DNA from 3 places in the Streptomyces sp. SS8 genome. Region 2 is predicted to be linked to each of the others. Evidence: riboswitches for the same ligand, from Rfam matches in the RefSeq annotation. Region 2 holds a riboswitch; each other region holds the start of a gene.
The links. A riboswitch is a leader RNA that binds a small molecule or an ion and turns the genes downstream of it on or off. The one in region 2 is predicted to bind cyclic di-AMP.
Positions count from the first base shown of each region.

Region 1: linked by a shared signal. The riboswitch ahead of ACW69E_RS06040 (transglycosylase family protein) and the one ahead of ACW69E_RS12975 (transglycosylase family protein) in region 2 are both predicted to bind cyclic di-AMP.
Region 3: linked by a shared signal. The riboswitch ahead of ACW69E_RS20095 (M23 family metallopeptidase) and the one ahead of ACW69E_RS12975 (transglycosylase family protein) in region 2 are both predicted to bind cyclic di-AMP.

Region 1 covers NZ_JBSVCZ010000004.1:156,937-162,152, reverse strand. The annotation lists gene ACW69E_RS06050 (histidine phosphatase family protein) at 1-583, shown strand, start outside; gene ACW69E_RS06045 (NADP-dependent isocitrate dehydrogenase) at 696-2,915, opposite strand; gene ACW69E_RS06040 (transglycosylase family protein) at 3,073-4,032, opposite strand; cyclic di-AMP (ydaO/yuaA leader) riboswitch at 4,144-4,321, opposite strand; partial or broken gene ACW69E_RS06035 (phosphotransferase) at 4,901-5,216, opposite strand, start outside.
Region 2 covers NZ_JBSVCZ010000011.1:37,879-43,094, reverse strand. The annotation lists gene purE (5-(carboxyamino)imidazole ribonucleotide mutase) at 1-243, shown strand, start outside; gene ACW69E_RS12980 (dipeptidase) at 245-1,441, shown strand; cyclic di-AMP (ydaO/yuaA leader) riboswitch at 1,726-1,944, shown strand; gene ACW69E_RS12975 (transglycosylase family protein) at 1,949-3,256, shown strand; gene ACW69E_RS12970 (VOC family protein) at 3,453-3,833, opposite strand; gene ACW69E_RS12965 (UDP-glucose dehydrogenase family protein) at 4,151-5,216, opposite strand, start outside.
Region 3 covers NZ_JBSVCZ010000021.1:77,401-82,616, forward strand. The annotation lists gene ACW69E_RS20085 (APC family permease) at 1-377, shown strand, start outside; gene ACW69E_RS20090 (PP2C family protein-serine/threonine phosphatase) at 503-1,729, shown strand; cyclic di-AMP (ydaO/yuaA leader) riboswitch at 1,956-2,134, shown strand; gene ACW69E_RS20095 (M23 family metallopeptidase) at 2,146-3,198, shown strand; gene ACW69E_RS20100 (antibiotic biosynthesis monooxygenase) at 3,346-4,098, opposite strand; gene ACW69E_RS20105 (hypothetical protein) at 4,289-4,999, shown strand; gene ACW69E_RS20110 (glutathione peroxidase) at 5,015-5,216, opposite strand, start outside.

The sequences.
Region 1 (5,216 bases), on a different contig from region 2:
CGCCGGCGCCGAGCTGGCCCGGCGTGCGCCGCGCGACCCGGTCGTGGTCTGCGGCACCCTGGCCCGGCAGCGCGACACCGCGGAGATCATCGCGAGAACCGCCGGGCTGTCCGGGACGCCGCGCACCGATGCGCGGTGGAACGAGTACGACCACATCGATCTCGTCGAGCGCTACGGCGGCGCCGCGCCCCAGGACACCCCCGCCGGCACGTCCGCCGACGCCTCCTACGGCTCACGCGGTGTCCAGGCGGCCCTCGACCGGGCCCTTACCGCGTGGATGGCGGACACGGGCGGGGGCGGCTGGCAGCGGTTCGCCTCCGGCGCGGCCGATGCGCTGCGAGGGCTGACCGAAGGACTGCGGCCCGGGCGCGACGCGGTGGTGGTCACCTCCGGCGGAGTGCTGGCGGCCCTGTGCGGGGGGCTGCTGTCCGCCCCGCCGGCCGGGATCGTGGCGCTGAACCGGGTCACCGTCAACGCCGCGATCACCACCCTCGTCGCGGGCTCCTCCGGCATCAGCCTGCTGGCCTTCAACGACCACGCGCACTTCGCCGGGGAGCGGCGCGCGCTGCTCACCTACCGCTGACCCGGTACCCGAAAGCCGCCCCGGCCGGACGAGGAGTCCGGCCGGGGCGGCGGCGTCACGGGACGGGCGCGGAAGGCGCAGGGGGCGGAGGAGCGCCTCCGTGCCCGCCGTGTCAGGACAGGCTCGCCAGCGCCCGGTTGAGGGTCTGCGACGGGCGCATGACGGCCGAGGCCTTGGCGTCGTCGGGGCGGTAGTAGCCGCCGATGTCGGCCGGGGAGCCCTGGACGGCGGCCAGCTCGCCGACGATCGTCCGCTCCTGCTCGTCCAGCTCCCGCGCCAGCGGGCCGAAGGCCTGCGCGAGCTCGGCGTCGTCGGTCTGCTTCGCCAGCTCCTGGGCCCAGTACAGCGCCAGGTAGAAGTGGCTGCCGCGGTTGTCGATGCCGCCGATACGGCGGGTGGGCGACTTGTCCTCGTTGAGGAAGGTGGCCGTGGCCCGGTCGAGGGTGTCGGCCAGCACCTGGGCCTTGGCGTTGCCCGTGGTCTGGGCCAGGTGCTCGAAGCTGACCGCCAGGGCCAGGAACTCGCCCAGGCTGTCCCAGCGCAGGTAGTTCTCCTTGACCAGCTGCTGGACGTGCTTGGGCGCGGAGCCGCCGGCGCCGGTCTCGAACAGGCCGCCGCCGTTCATCAGCGGGACGACGGAGAGCATCTTGGCGCTCGTGCCCAGCTCGAGGATCGGGAACAGGTCGGTGAGGTAGTCGCGCAGCACGTTGCCGGTGACCGAGATGGTGTCCTCGCCCCGGCGGATGCGCTCCAGGGAGAACTTCGTGGCCTCCACCGGCGCCATGATCTCGATCCGCAGGCCCTCGGTGTCGTGCTCGGCCAGGTAGGTGCGGACCTTCTCGATCAGCCTGGCGTCGTGGGCGCGGGTCTCGTCCAGCCAGAACACCGCCGGGGCGCCGGTGGCGCGGGCGCGGGTGACGGCCAGCTTGACCCAGTCCCTGATCGGGGCGTCCTTGGTCTGGCACATGCGGAAGATGTCGCCGGCGCCGACCGTCTGCTCCAGCACGACGTTGCCGTCGCCGTCGGTGACCCGGACGGTGCCGGTGGCCGGGATCTCGAAGGTCTTGTCGTGACTGCCGTACTCCTCGGCCTTCTGCGCCATCAGGCCGACGTTGGGCACCGAGCCCATGGTGGCCGGGTCGAAGGCGCCGTTGGCCCGGCAGTCGTCGATGACGGCCTGGTAGACGCCGGAGTAGGAGCTGTCGGGCAGGACCGCGAGGGTGTCGTGCTCCTGTCCGTCGGGGCCCCACATGTGGCCGGAGGTGCGGATCATGGCCGGCATGGAGGCGTCGACGATGACGTCGCTGGGGACGTGCAGGTTGGTGATGCCGCGGTCGGAGTCGACCATGGCCAGCTCCGGGCCCTCGGCCAGCTCGGCCTCGAAGGACTCCTTGATCTTCGCGCCCTCGGGCAGCGACTCCAGGCCCTTGAGGATGCCGCCGAGGCCGTCGTTCGGGGTGAGGCCGGCGGCGGCGAGGGTCTGACCGTACTCGGCGAAGGTCTTCGGGAAGAAGGCGCGCACCACGTGACCGAAGATGATCGGGTCGGAGACCTTCATCATGGTGGCCTTCAGGTGGACCGAGAACAGCACGCCCTCGGCCTTGGCGCGGGCGACCTGCTCCTTCAGGAACTCGCGCAGCGCGGCCACCCGCATGACGGCCGCGTCCACGACCTCGCCGGCGAGCACGGGCACGGACTCGCGCAGCACGGTGGTGGAGCCGTCGTCGCCCACCAGCTCGATGCGGAGGGCGTCGTCCTTGGCGAGGACCGCGGACTTCTCGGTGGAGCGGAAGTCGTCCACGCCCATGGTCGCCACGTTGGTCCTGGACTCCGCGGTCCAGGCGCCCATGCGGTGCGGGTGGGTCTTGGCGTAGTTCTTCACCGAGGCGGGGGCGCGGCGGTCGGAGTTGCCCTCGCGCAGCACCGGGTTGACGGCGCTGCCCTTGACCTTGTCGTAGCGGGCGCGGATCTCCCGCTCCTCGTCGGTCTTGGGGTCGTCGGGGTAGTCCGGGAGCGCGTAGCCCTTCTCCTGGAGTTCGGCGATCGCGGCCTTGAGCTGCGGGATGGAGGCCGAGATGTTCGGCAGCTTGATGATGTTGGCCTGGGGGGTCTTGGCCAGCTCGCCGAGCTCGGCGAGCGCGTCACCGATGCGCTGCTCCTCCTTGAGGTACTCGGGGAAGACCGCGATGATCCGCCCCGCCAGGGAGATGTCACGGCTCTCCACGGCGACGCCCGCCTTGGCGGCGTAGGCCCTGACCACCGGCAGGAAAGAGTACGTCGCCAGGGCCGGGGCCTCGTCGGTCTGTGTGTAGATGATGGTCGAGTCAGTCACCGGGTGCTCCGCTCCACGTCTGCAACATTGCTCGACATCAAGATATCCCGTGGAGGGCCTTCCCCCGAAAGTGCCCTGCCCCTTGTGGTGGCGCGAGCGCGCCACCACAAGGGGCAGGGTGGGGGGCGGGGCCACGGGGCCCGCAGTCCCGGTCGGCTCAGTAGGGCCCGTTGACGTTGTCGATCGAGCCGTAGCGGTCTGCCGCGTAGTTGCAGGCGGCGACGATGTTGGCGACCGGGTCGTACTGGCTGTTCGCCGTGCCCGGGACGTGGTAGGCGTCGAAGGTCGGCTTGATGACCTGGAGCAGGCCGATCGAGGGGGTGCCGCGCTGGGCGTTGATGTCCCAGTTGTTGACCGCGTTCGGGTTGCCGCCGGACTCGCGGATGATGTTGCGGTGGATGCCCTCGTAGGTGCCGGGGATGCCGTTGGCCCGCATGATGTCCAGGGCCTCGCGGATCCAGCCGTCGAGGTTGTCCGCGTAGGCCTTCGGCGAGGCCTGGGGCGCGGTCTTCTCCGCGGTCGGGCGGGCCTGGGTGCGGTCGGCGCGCTGCGGGGCGCGCTCCTGCTCTGCGCCGGAGGACCGGGCGGCCAGTCTCAGCTCCTGGCCGGGGAGGATCAGGTGCGGGTTGTCACCGACGGTCTCGCGGTTGGCGTCGTAGACCGTCTGCCAGCCACCCTCCACACCGTGGGCGGTGGCGATCCGGTGGAGGGTGTCGCCGGGGGCGACTGTGTGGGAGCCGGCGGCGGGCTTGCGCTCGGCCCCGGCCTTCGCTCCCGCCTTCACTTCGGACTCGCCGCCCGTCTGGGTGGCGGGGGCGCTGTCGGGCGCGCCGGAGTCCCGGGTGAGCCCGGCCGCCGGTCCGCAGGTGGGCCAGGCTCCCGGTCCCTGGAGTTCGAGCAGCTTCTCACCGGCGGTGATCTGCTCCTGCTTGGTGGCCAGGTCGGCGCGCGGCGCGTACTCGGTGCCGCCGGCCGCCTCCCAGCTGGACTGCGAGAACTGCAGACCGCCGTAGTAGCCGTTGCCGGTGTTGATGGACCAGTTGTCGCTGCTCTCGCACTCGGCGACCTTCTCCCACACCTCGGCGGAAGCCGCGTTCGCACTGCCGGCCGCGACCATCGGCGCCGCGATTCCCGCACCACCGGCCGCGGCGACCAGGGAAATCCGGGAGAACTGACGGGAAATCAAAGACTTGCTCGGACGACGGTGGCGACCACGAGACATGGGTGTGAGTCCTCTCCCACGCCTACGAGGTTAGCTGTCGGATTCGGGCTGGAGTTGCCCGGCCTTCCCGGGTGCTCGAGGGCACTTCGGGAAAGGCTTCACCCCAAGCCGGATCGCGGAAAAATCGCGGTCGCGGCACTTAACTCGGTTTCCCCGCTCCTGCCATGGTCGGCTGCGCTCCCTCCACCGGCCGGGCGGCAGGACTCGGCGTCCCGGCGGTGGAACCTCCGCGATGCGGCGGAGGCCAGGACACATAAACACAACCAATTCACAGAGACAAGGCGCTGGAAGAGCAAGGCCCTTCGCGCTGTCACCGAGTCGTGAATCATGAACACGGTCCGCACAGGATCTCGGCCGGATCACGACGCCCCGGGACAGTCGAGCACAAGTCAAATCTCCGGGTGACACGGAGAATCCGGGAGACAGGGGAACTGGATCTTCCCTCGAAGGGCAAGCAGGGCAATCGAAACTGTGACTCCGGTCACACGGCCGGAAAGAGGGTCCTTTACATCAACCTTTTCCAGACCAAGCAGCTTTAAGGCCCAGGAGTGTGCAAGGAGGCTGATTCCCCGGATTCCCACCCGCCTTCACCGCACGACCGGAACACTCCCCGACGGCTTCGGGGTCACCCCCGGCCCTCCGCGGCACCCCGCGAACAAGCGCGCGGCGCCGCACCCGTCGCCCACCGGATTCACCCGCCCCCCGCCGAACGGCGAAGCATGCGCGCCCCTCTTCACCGGGGGACCGAGAGGTCGAGGCGTGGTCAGCGGTGGGCCGTTGCGGTCAGGTGCCCGAGTGCGGCGCGGCCGGGCGGGCCCCAGGTGGGCTTGCCGCCGGGGCGGCCGTGGACGCCGGCGTCCCCGACGAGAAGGCGGGTGAGGGCCTTCGAAACCGCCCAGCCGCGGGCGCGGCGCGGGGTGGCCGCGTCCGGGGCCGGCCGATATGCGGCATGGAAGCGGTCGGCGGCGGCGTCCTCCCAGACTGCGCGGACGGCGTCCGGGCCGGGCACCAGTCCCGCCTCCGTGGCCGCGTCGAGCTGCCCGGCGAATCCCTCGGTACGGTCCGCCAGTGGTCCCCCG
Region 2 (5,216 bases):
ATGGACTCCCTGCTGTCCATCGTCCAGATGCCCGCCGGGGTCCCGGTCGCCACGGTCTCGGTCGGCGGCGCGCGCAACGCGGGCCTGCTGGCGGTCCGCCTCCTGGCGGCCCACGACGGGGAGCTGCGCGAGCGCATGGAGCGGTTCCAGGCGGAGCTGAAGGACCAGGCGCGGGAGAAGGGCCGGCGGCTGCGGAGCAAGGTCGCCGCGGGTGGCGCCGGGTTCGGCTTCGGGGGCAGGTGAGATGGGTCACTCCGCCGAGCTGCTGGCCCGGGCCAGGGCGCTGCTGGAGGCCCACCCCGTCGCCGACGGCCACAACGACCTGCCCTGGGCGCTGCGCGAGCAGGTGGCCTACGACCTCGACCGGCGCGACATCGCCGGCGACCAGTCGGCCCATCTGCACACCGACATCCCGCGGCTGCGCGCGGGCGGGGTGGGCGCGCAGTTCTGGTCGGTCTACGTGCGCACCGACCTGACGGGCGACGCCGCCGTCAGCGCCTGCCTGGAGCAGATCGACGTGGTGCGGCGGCTGGCCGACCGCCACCCGGCCGACCTCAGGCTCGCCCTCACCGCCGACGACATGGAGGCGGCCCGCGCCGAGGGCCGCATCGCCTCCCTGATGGGCGCCGAGGGCGGCCACTCCATCAACAACTCCCTGGCCACACTGCGCGCCCTGTACCGGCTGGGCGTGCGCTACATGACGCTCACCCACAACGACACCATCGACTGGGCGGACTCGGCCACCGACGCACCCCGCCACGACGGCCTGACCCGCTTCGGCGAGGAGGTCGTGCGGGAGATGAACCGGCTGGGGATGCTGGTCGACCTCTCCCATGTGGCGCCCGCCACCATGCGCGACGCCCTGCGCGTGACGACGGCGCCGGTGGTCTTCTCGCACTCCTCGGCCCGCGCGGTGTGCGACCACCCGCGCAACATCCCCGACGACGTGCTGGAGCGGCTTCCGGTCAACGGCGGTGTGGCGATGGCCACATTCGTGCCGAAGTTCGTGCTGCCCGCCGCCGTCGCCTGGACCGAGGCCGCCGACGAGAACATGCGCGCCCACGGCCTCCACCCCCTGGACGGAACCGAGAGGGGCCTGGCGGTCCAGCGCGCCTACGAGGAGGCCAACCCGCGCCCGGTCGCCACGGCGGCGACGGTCGCCGACCACCTGGACCACATGCGCGAGGTCGCGGGCATCGACCACATCGGCATCGGCGGCGACTTCGACGGCACGGCCTTCACCCCGTCCGATCTGAGCGATGTGTCCGGATACCCGCATCTGGTGGCCGAGTTGCTGGACCGCCGCTGGTCCGAGGCCGACCTCGCCAAGCTCACCTGGAAGAACGCGGTGCGCGTGCTGCGCGACGCGGAGGCGGTCGCCCGTCACGAGCGGACCAGGCGCGGCCCGTCCATCGCCACCATCGGACAGCTCGACGGGTAGCTCCCCGGCCCCTTCGTGATTCAACTCACGAGCCGGCCCTCCCCGGTGCGTCGCTCTGCGTGCCGGAGGAGGGCCTTTCGCGTTATCCGTCCTGGCAGTGGAGGAAAGTGACGCCGCGTCAGGGATGGATCCCGCCACTCTTCGAGAGGTGAACACAGCGGACGGTGATGATCGGATGATCGTCAAAGCCTTCGAAACGGGCGTCCTGTGATTCATCGGCTTGTATCGGCGGAAACGATGTGTCTACCGTTCTGGCCGTGCCGTACGAATGTGCGGCGGCCCGCTGTCGAACGCCGAATCCTGTCAACGGCGGCGGGCTGGACCATCCACACCACCCGATGGCAGGAGCGGGGGACCCAAGGTAAGTCGCCGTCCCGGGCCGCGAGGCCCGTACGGGACGGCTTGGGGTGAAGCCATGCCGCGGCACGCACCGCGGCGCACATGGCCGGGCAACTCCAGCCCGAACCCGACAGCTCACCTCGCAGGCGTAGGAGAAGGAGCACACCTATGTCCGCACGCGGACGTCACCGTCGTATGCGCAACAGCCGCCTCACCCGTCTGTCGCTGGCCATCTCCGTGGGCGGCGCCGGCATGGCCCTTCCCCTGGTGACCGCCGGCGGGGCCAGCGCCGCCTCCGTCGACACCTGGGACAAGGTCGCCCAGTGCGAGAGCACGGGCAACTGGTCCATCAACACCGGCAACGGCTTCTACGGCGGCCTGCAGTTCACCCAGAGCACCTGGGCCGCCTTCGGCGGCACCGAGTACGCGCCGCGTGCCGACCTCGCCACCAAGGACCAGCAGATCGCCGTCGCCGAGAAGGTGCTGGCGGGGCAGGGCCCGGGCGCCTGGCCCGTGTGCTCGGTCAAGGCCGGCCTGACCAAGGGCGGTCCCGCCCCGGCCGTCTCCCCCGACGGCCGGAGCAACCCGACCGAGCAGAAGGAGCAGGCCCCGGCCGCCGCTCCGAAGGCCGAGGCCAAGCCTGAGGCCAAGCCCGAGAGCAAGCCCGAGGCCGAGCCGAAGCAGGAGAAGAGCGAGGCCGCGCCGCAGCGCGCGGACCGCGGTGAGCGCGCCCACGGCCACAGCCACGACCACGGCACCGGCGAGGGCACCTCCTACGAGGTCGTCGGCGGCGACACCCTCTTCAAGATCGCCGACGCCCAGGGCGTCCAGGGCGGCTGGGAGCGCGTCTACGAGGACAACCGCCAGGTCATCGGCGACAACCCGAACCTGATCTTCCCGGGCCAGGAGCTCACCCTGGGCGGCGCCGCCGCCCAGCAGAAGGCCGCGGCCAAGCCCGAGGCCAAGCCGGCTCCGAAGCCCGAGAAGGCCGCTCCGAAGCCCGAGAAGACTGAGAAGGCCGAGGCCGTGCAGCAGTCGGCCGAGCGTGCCGACCGCAGCGACCGCGGTGCGGTCACCGGCTACACCGCCCCGGTGAACGCCGCCCCGTCCGGCTCCTACAAGGCCGCGGGCGCCCGCTGGTCCAACGGCCACACCGGTGAGGACTTCGCCGCCGCCTCCGGCACCCCGGTGAAGGCCGTCACCAACGGCACCGTGGTCTCCGCCGGCTGGGGCGGTGCCTACGGCAACCAGGTGGTCATCCGCCACGAGGACGGCCGGTACAGCCAGTACGGCCACCTGTCCTCGCTGTCGGTCAGCGCCGGCCAGTCGGTCAGCACCGGCCAGCAGATCGGCGCCGTCGGTTCCACCGGCAACAGCACCGGCCCGCACCTGCACTTCGAGATCCGTACCGCCCCCGGTTACGGCTCGGACATCAACCCGCTGGCCTACCTGCGCGCCAACGGCGTCAGCATCTGAGGGTCCTGACCCTCACCGACCCGGTCCACCCGGGTCCGGCCTCCTGACCGGACCCGGGCCCGGAGCCGGTCGGAAGGCGGGCGGGGCAGGGGTGTTCACACACCCCCGCCCCGCCCGCCTCTTCTTTTCCCGCCTCCGCCCGCGCGCCCGGTTCACCGGCGCGCCCCGCCCCCGCACGCTCCCACGGGCGGCCGGCTCACTCGACGCAGAGGCAGAAGGGGTGCCCGGCCGGGTCGCGGTAGACGCGGAAGTCGCGCTCGCCCCCGTCACCCTGGAGGAGTTCGGCCCCCAGTTCCAGCGCCTCCCGCTCGGCCGCGTCCAACTCCTCGCGAGGCACGTAGAAATCGAGGTGGAACTGCTGCGACCGCTCGGCGCTCGGCCACTGCGGCGGCACATGGCCGCGCGCCTCCTGGAAGGCGAGCCTCCGGCCCTCCAACGCGCCCGAGTCGAACGTCACCTCCACCCACCTGCCCTCGCCCTCGGTCTTCCCGCCCAGCAGCCGTGCGTAGAAGTCGGCGAGCTTCCCCGGCTCGGGGCAGTCCAGTACGAGAACGTCCCGCAGCGTGGTGATGGCCATGGTGCCCTTCCCTCCTGTGTCGTGGATCACTGCCTCTGCTACCCGGCCTGCCGCCTGTTGACGACCTGATCCGGGAACGCGCACCGCGGTGGCCGACGGAACCGGCCACGCCTGGAGGCGCGCGAGGCGCACGACCGCCGCTGGGCGGGCGTACTACGACAGGAGCCCGGCGGGCCTTGGTGCGCCGGCGCACCAAGGCCCGCCGCGGCGGCCGGGCGAAGACGCGGACGTACCGCGCGCGGCGTCGTTCCGCGGCCGAGCCGCCCCGCGAGGGCCCGGCAGGCCCGCCGGCGTAAGCCCGCGGGCGGGGAGCGGCCCTACGCCGTCGGTCGGCCCAGCGCGCGGAAGGACCAGCCCGCCTTGCGCCACAGGGCCGGATCGAGGGTGTTGCGGCCGTCCAGGATGCGCTTGTGCGCCACGGACTGCCCCAGCGCCTCCGGGTCGAGCTCCCGGAACTCGCGCCACTCCGTCAGATGCAGCACCACGTCCGCCCCGCGCACCGCTTCCGGCGCGCTGCCGGCGTAGCCGAGGGTGGGGAAGACCCGCCGGGCGTTCTCCATCCCCTTGGGGTCGTAGACCGTCACCTGCCCGCCCTGCAGATGGATCTGGCCGGCGACGTTCAGCGCCGGCGAGTCCCGCACGTCGTCGGAGTCCGGCTTGAAGGTCGCGCCCAGCACCGCCACGCGCTGCCCCAGGAACGCGCCGCCCACCGTCTCGCGGGCCAGCTCCACCATGTGGGAGCGGCGGCGCATGTTGATCGAGTCCACCTCGCGCAGGAACGTCAGCGCCTGGTCCGCGCCCAGCTCGCCCGCCCGCGCCATGAACGCGCGGATGTCCTTGGGCAGGCAGCCGCCGCCGAAGCCGATCCCGGCGCGCAGGAACTTACCCCCGATCCGGTCGTCGTACCCGATGGCCTCCGCCAGCTTCACCACGTCGCCGCCGGCCGCCTCGCAGACCTCGGCCATGGCGTTGATGAACGAGATCTTGGTCGCCAGGAAGGAGTTCGCGGCGGTCTTCACCAGTTCCGCCGTCGGGAAGTCGGCGACGACGAACGGCGAGCCCTCGGCCACCGGCCTGGCGTACACCTCGCGCAGCAGTTCCTCCGCGCGCGCCGAGCGCACCCCCACCACGATGCGGTCCGGGCGCAGGGTGTCCTCCACGGCGAAGCCCTCGCGCAGGAACTCCGGGTTCCACGCCAGCTCCGCCGCGTCGCCGGCCGGGGCCAGCTCGGCCAGCCGCCGTGCCAGCCGGTCCGCGCTGCCCACCGGCACCGTGGACTTGCCCACCACCAGGGCGGGCCGCGTCAGATGCGGGGCCAGGGAGTCCACCGCGCCGTCCACATAGGACATGTCGCACGCGTACTCGCCCTGCTTCTGGGGGGTG
Region 3 (5,216 bases), on a different contig from region 2:
CCCTGGCGATGGCCCGCGACCGGCACCTGCCGTCCGCGCTGGCCGCCGTGCACCCGCGCTTCGGCGTGCCGCACCGCGCCGAGCTGGCGGTCGGCGCGGTGGTGGCGGTGGTGGCCGCCACGGGGGACCTGCGCGGTGCGATCGGCTTCTCCTCCTTCGGCGTCCTGGCCTACTACGCGATCGCCAACGCCTCGGCCTGGACCCTGGGCCCCGGCGAGGGCCGGCCGCCGCGGATCGTGCCGGCGGTGGGGCTGGCCGGGTGCGTGGTGCTGGCCTTCGCCCTGCCGCTCGCCTCGGTGGTCTCGGGGGCGGCGGTGCTGGCGGCCGGCGCCGCCTCGTACGGGGTGCGCCGCGCGCTCGCCGCGCGCGGGGCGTAGGCGCCCCTTTCCACCCCCTCGCCCCGCGCCCCGGTCCGCCTCGTCCCCTCGTCCGGGGGCCCGTGTGGTCCGGCCGGCGCTTGATCGACTCGCCGGGGCGCCGGGGGTCGGGAAGAGTTGGAAGGGTGCACGGTGACGGGCGGCAGGAGACGGGCGGCGGCAGGACCCGGGTCCGCGCCATCCCCGTCATCGGCCGCCCGCCCTGGCTGCTGCCCCTGCTGCTGGTCCTGCTGGGGCTGTCGGTCAATCTGCTGACCGCTCCCGAAGTGTTCCTGAGCGCGCCGTTCATCGCGGCGTGCCTGATCGCCGCGGCCCTGTGGACGTTCGGCGGCACGGCTCTCACGGTGGCCGCCACGACGGTCGCGGTCATCGCCCTGCTGGTGCGGGCCGGGCTGCACCCGGCGGAGAGCACGGTGCGGCTGGCCACCAACGCCACCGTCGGAGTGCTGGCCCTCGTCCTCAACCGCGTCCTGCACCACAGCGATGTCAGCGTGGCCTCGGCCCACCAGGTCGCCGAGGCCGTCCAGCTCGCCGTACTGCCCGTGCCGCCCGGCCGGGTCGGCGACCTGAGAATCGCGGTCCGCTACGAGGCCGCGCAGGCGCACGCCCGGATCGGCGGCGACCTGTACGGCGTGCAGCGCACCCCGTACGGGCTGCGGCTGCTGGTGGCCGACGTGCGCGGCAAGGGGACGGAAGCCGTCGGCACGGTCACCGTCATCCTCGGCGCCTTCCGGGAGGCGGCCGAGACGGAGGAGGACCTGGGGACGGTCGCGGACCGCGTCGAGCACGCCCTGCTCCGGGAGGTCGGGCAGCGCGAGGCGGGGGCGGGCCGGTCGGAGGAGTTCGCCACGGCGGTGTTCGCCGAGGTACCGATCGGCGCCCCGGGGAGCCTGCGGCTCGTCAACCGGGGCCATCCGCCGCCGGTACTGCTGACCGGGCAGGGGGACGTGCGGCTGCTGGAGCCGGACACGGAGGTGTACGCGCTGCCGCTGGGCCTGGGGAGTCTGGGGAGCCCGGTGGGCGGCCCAGGAGACGGGGGCACGGAGCCGTTGCCCTTCCCGCCCGGCTCCCTGCTGCTGCTCTACACCGACGGCCTGACGGAGGCGCGGAACGCCGAGGACGCCTTCTACGACCCGGTGGAGAGGCTGCGAGGCCGGCGCTTCGCCGGACCCGCCGCCCTGCTCGACCACCTCCTCGCGGACGTCGACGCGCACACCGGCGGGCACCGGGGCGACGACATGGTGCTGCTGGCGGTCATGCGCGACCCGGCGTCCCCGGAAACCCCGGAACCTCCGGAGCCCCCGGAGTCCTCGAAGGCCCGCGGAACCCCCGCCTGCGGTGACCGTCCGTAGCCGACGCACATCCCTCCGCATAACAACTGAGGCAACGTCAGATGGTGTGGCGTGCGTCTCATGCGCCGATCCGGCGGTCGAATCGCCCGAATTGGCGTGCTGATGCCCGGATGCTCCTCCGTCAAGAAAGCCCCATGTCCAAAGAGGGGACTTGGAATCCGGAGCGCACCTCTATTAACGTTCGATAACGCAGCGCGGTCGTCACTGTCGCCGAAGAGGGCGGCACCGTGCGCCGTCGCCGAATCCCGCAAGTGCGGCCCCGCCAACAGCGAGGACGCGCCCAGGGAACCGGGGAACCACCAATTGGGGTGAATCGGATTCATGCGGCATGCCCGTATGGATCCGTAGGAGACCTTCCTGCTCCGAACCCGTCAGCTAACCCGGTAGGCGAGAAGGAAGGAAAGGAGAGCGCCCCCGTGGCGTCCAGTACCCCGGCCCCCGAGGTCTCGTACGACCCGCACACCGCCGCTTTCGCCCCGTTCGGTCCTGAGGGCGACGGCGACCAGCCGGTGTGGAACCCGACCGAGGACTCCGTCCGCCCGGTCCGCGGCCGGCACCGCGTCGCCAAGCAGCGCACCGGCATGGCCCGCAGCGGAGCGGTCCTCGGCGTCGGCATGATCGCCGCGGTCGGCGCGGGCGGCATAGCCACCGCCAAGGACAAGACGCCGGTCGCCATCTCCCTGCCGGACGTGGACCTCGGCGCCGTGGCGGAGGGAATCCCCGTCGTCGGCGGCCTCGTCTCCGACGGCGACGACGACCCCGCCCCCCAGGGCGAGACCACCAGCCCCTTCGGCGGCACCGTCACCCAGGCCGGCCTGGACACCTCCGACGCCACCACGACCGTCGTCACGGCGGACGCCGGCGAGGCACTGCGGGCCCGCATCCTCCAGCAGGCCGACCAGCAGCAGACCGGCGCGGCCCAGGCCGCGCTGGAGGAGGCCGCCAAGGAGGCCGCGGGCAAGGCGGCCGAGGAGGCCGCCGACCAGGCCGCCGCGGAGGAGGCCGAGCGCAAGCGCAAGGCCGCCGAGGAGGCGGCGCGCAAGGCCGAGGCCGAGCGCCTGGCCAAGCTCGCGGCCAGCTACACCCTCCCCCTCAACTCGTACCAGCTCACCTCCACCTTCGGTCAGTCCGGCTCGATGTGGTCCAGCAACCACACCGGCCTGGACTTCGCCGCCCCCACCGGCACCCCGGTCAAGGCGGTGCACAGCGGCGAGATCGTCGAGGCCGGCTGGGCGGGCTCCTACGGCTACCGCATCATCCTCCGCCTCGACGACGGCACCGAGATCTGGTACGCGCACCTGTCCTCCATGACCGTCACCACCGGCAAGGTGACCACCGGCGACGTCATCGGCCGCGTCGGCTCCACCGGCAACTCCACCGGCGCGCACCTCCACATGGAGGTCCGTCCCGGCGGCGGCGACCCGATCGACCCGCTGGCCTGGCTGCGGAGCAAGGGCCAGTCCATCTGACGACGGCCGGTCCGCCCCACCCCGACCGGGCCCTTCGAGCCCCGGTCCCGCACACCCCGGCGGCCCTGGTGACACCCCCCGACACCAGGGCCGCCGGTCCTTTCCCCAACCGCGTACGCCCAACCGCGTAAGCCCGCCCGCGTACGCCTACCGCGCCCGCGCCGCCCGCTCCCCGGGGCGCTCGGCGGAGAACAGCAGCCGGTAGCGCGCCACATCGCCGCCCACCAGCCCGGGGAAGTTCCGCACCCGCTCCCACAGCGGCGACGGAGCGCCGATCCCCTCGCCCGGCGCCTCCAGCGCGTCGATGTGCGCCTGCTCGCTCTCCCACTCCGCGTAGTTGATCACGCGTGTGCCGTCCGTGCTCAGGTGGAAGTGGGCCGAGATGCCGCCCGGCGGCAGGCTCCCGTCGGCCCTGTCGTCCTCGATCGCGGCGGCCACGGTGTCCACCCACGCCCGCTGCCGCGCCTCGTCGGGCCCCTCGAACTCCACCTCCACGACCACCACGCACCCCGGCTCGGGCCGACTGCCGTCCCGGCCCGCCCCGTCCAGCCCCTCCGGCAGGCTGCGGTAGCGCCGGGTGCGCGCCAGGCGCAGCCGCTCGATCCCCGGCACCGCGTCGTCGATCTCGTCGTTGCGCTCCTGGCGGTGGGTGCGCACGTACTCCTCGTACGCCTTCTCGTCCGCCCACTGGGAGTAGTGCAGCAGTGTCCGGCCGTCGGTCCCGGCGTAGACGCCGTACGACAGGATGTCCGGCGTCGGCCACTCCCGCCCGCCCCAGGCGGCGGCGACGGCGTCCGCGGCGGCCCGCTGCCGCTCGGGTGCGCCGACGTCCCAGGCGCTGATGAGGACGGCGCCGGCGTCGGGGCGGGCGGGGTCGGGGTGTACGGGCATGGTGGACATGGGTGTGCCTCCTCGTCGGCCGGGGTGTTCCCCTGCTTCGCCGAACCACCCTCACACCTCAAGTTGCCTTGAGGTCAAGGGGGTTGAGGACCGTCCGCAGTCGCTTCCCCGCCCCGGCGCGCTGACGTTCGGGCATCCGGCTAGCCTCGACCCCGACAGGTGCGGCGGGGGATGCGGGGGCGGATCGGCGATGGGCGCGAGAACGGATGGGGCGACGGAGGCGGGCCCCGCCTCGTGGTTCACCAGGACGCTGTGGTGGTTCACGTTCCACACGGCGTGCGCCACCGCCGCGGTGGCCCTGGCCTACCTCGCCCCGGCCGCGCCGCTGAGCTGGTGGCTGCGAGCCCCGGCCACGCTGACCGCCTGCCTCCTGATCCCACTGGCTGCCCTGCTGGTACCCGTACTCGAACTGCGCCCCGTCCCGTGGGACCGGCGCAAACTGGCGTGGCAGCTCGCCTTCCCCGTCCTCACCGGGGTCGTGCTGGGCGTCACCGCCGGGCAGGCCGGACACGACGACGGCCTGCGGGAGCGGGGGCGGTGGACACAGGCCGTGGTCGTGGAGAAGAAGCAGGGGAAGACCGACCGGTGCGTCCTGCGCGCCCCGGCCGGCCGGGAGATCTCCCCGGACCTGACGCAGGGCGACGGCTGCGACGGTCACGTGGAGAAGGGCGACGTCCTGCGCGTACTCCACGACCCCGAGGGCGCGGCCGACCCCGCCACGGACGAGGACACCCCGTCGTACGACGGGGTCCTGGTGGGGGCCGCGCTGGCGCATGTGGCGCTGGGCACCTGGGGGAGCGCGCGCATGCCGCGCCTGAACCCGGTGGGCCGGGCGAACCCGGTGAACCCCGCGCTCCCCGGGCCCGGCGGCCGGTCCGCGCGGACCGGCCGCCGGGCGTGAACGCCCGCCGCCGGATCAGGCGGGCAGCCGCTCCTCGATCGCGGCGACGACCTCCGCCGCCTCCGGCTCGGTGCGCGGACGGAACCGGGCCACGGGGGTGCCGTCCGCCGCGACGAGGAACTTCTCGAAGTTCCACTGCACGTCCCCGGCCTGCCCCTCGGCGTCGGCCAGCTTCGTCAGCTCGGCGTAGAGCGGGTGCCGGCCGTCCCCGTTGACC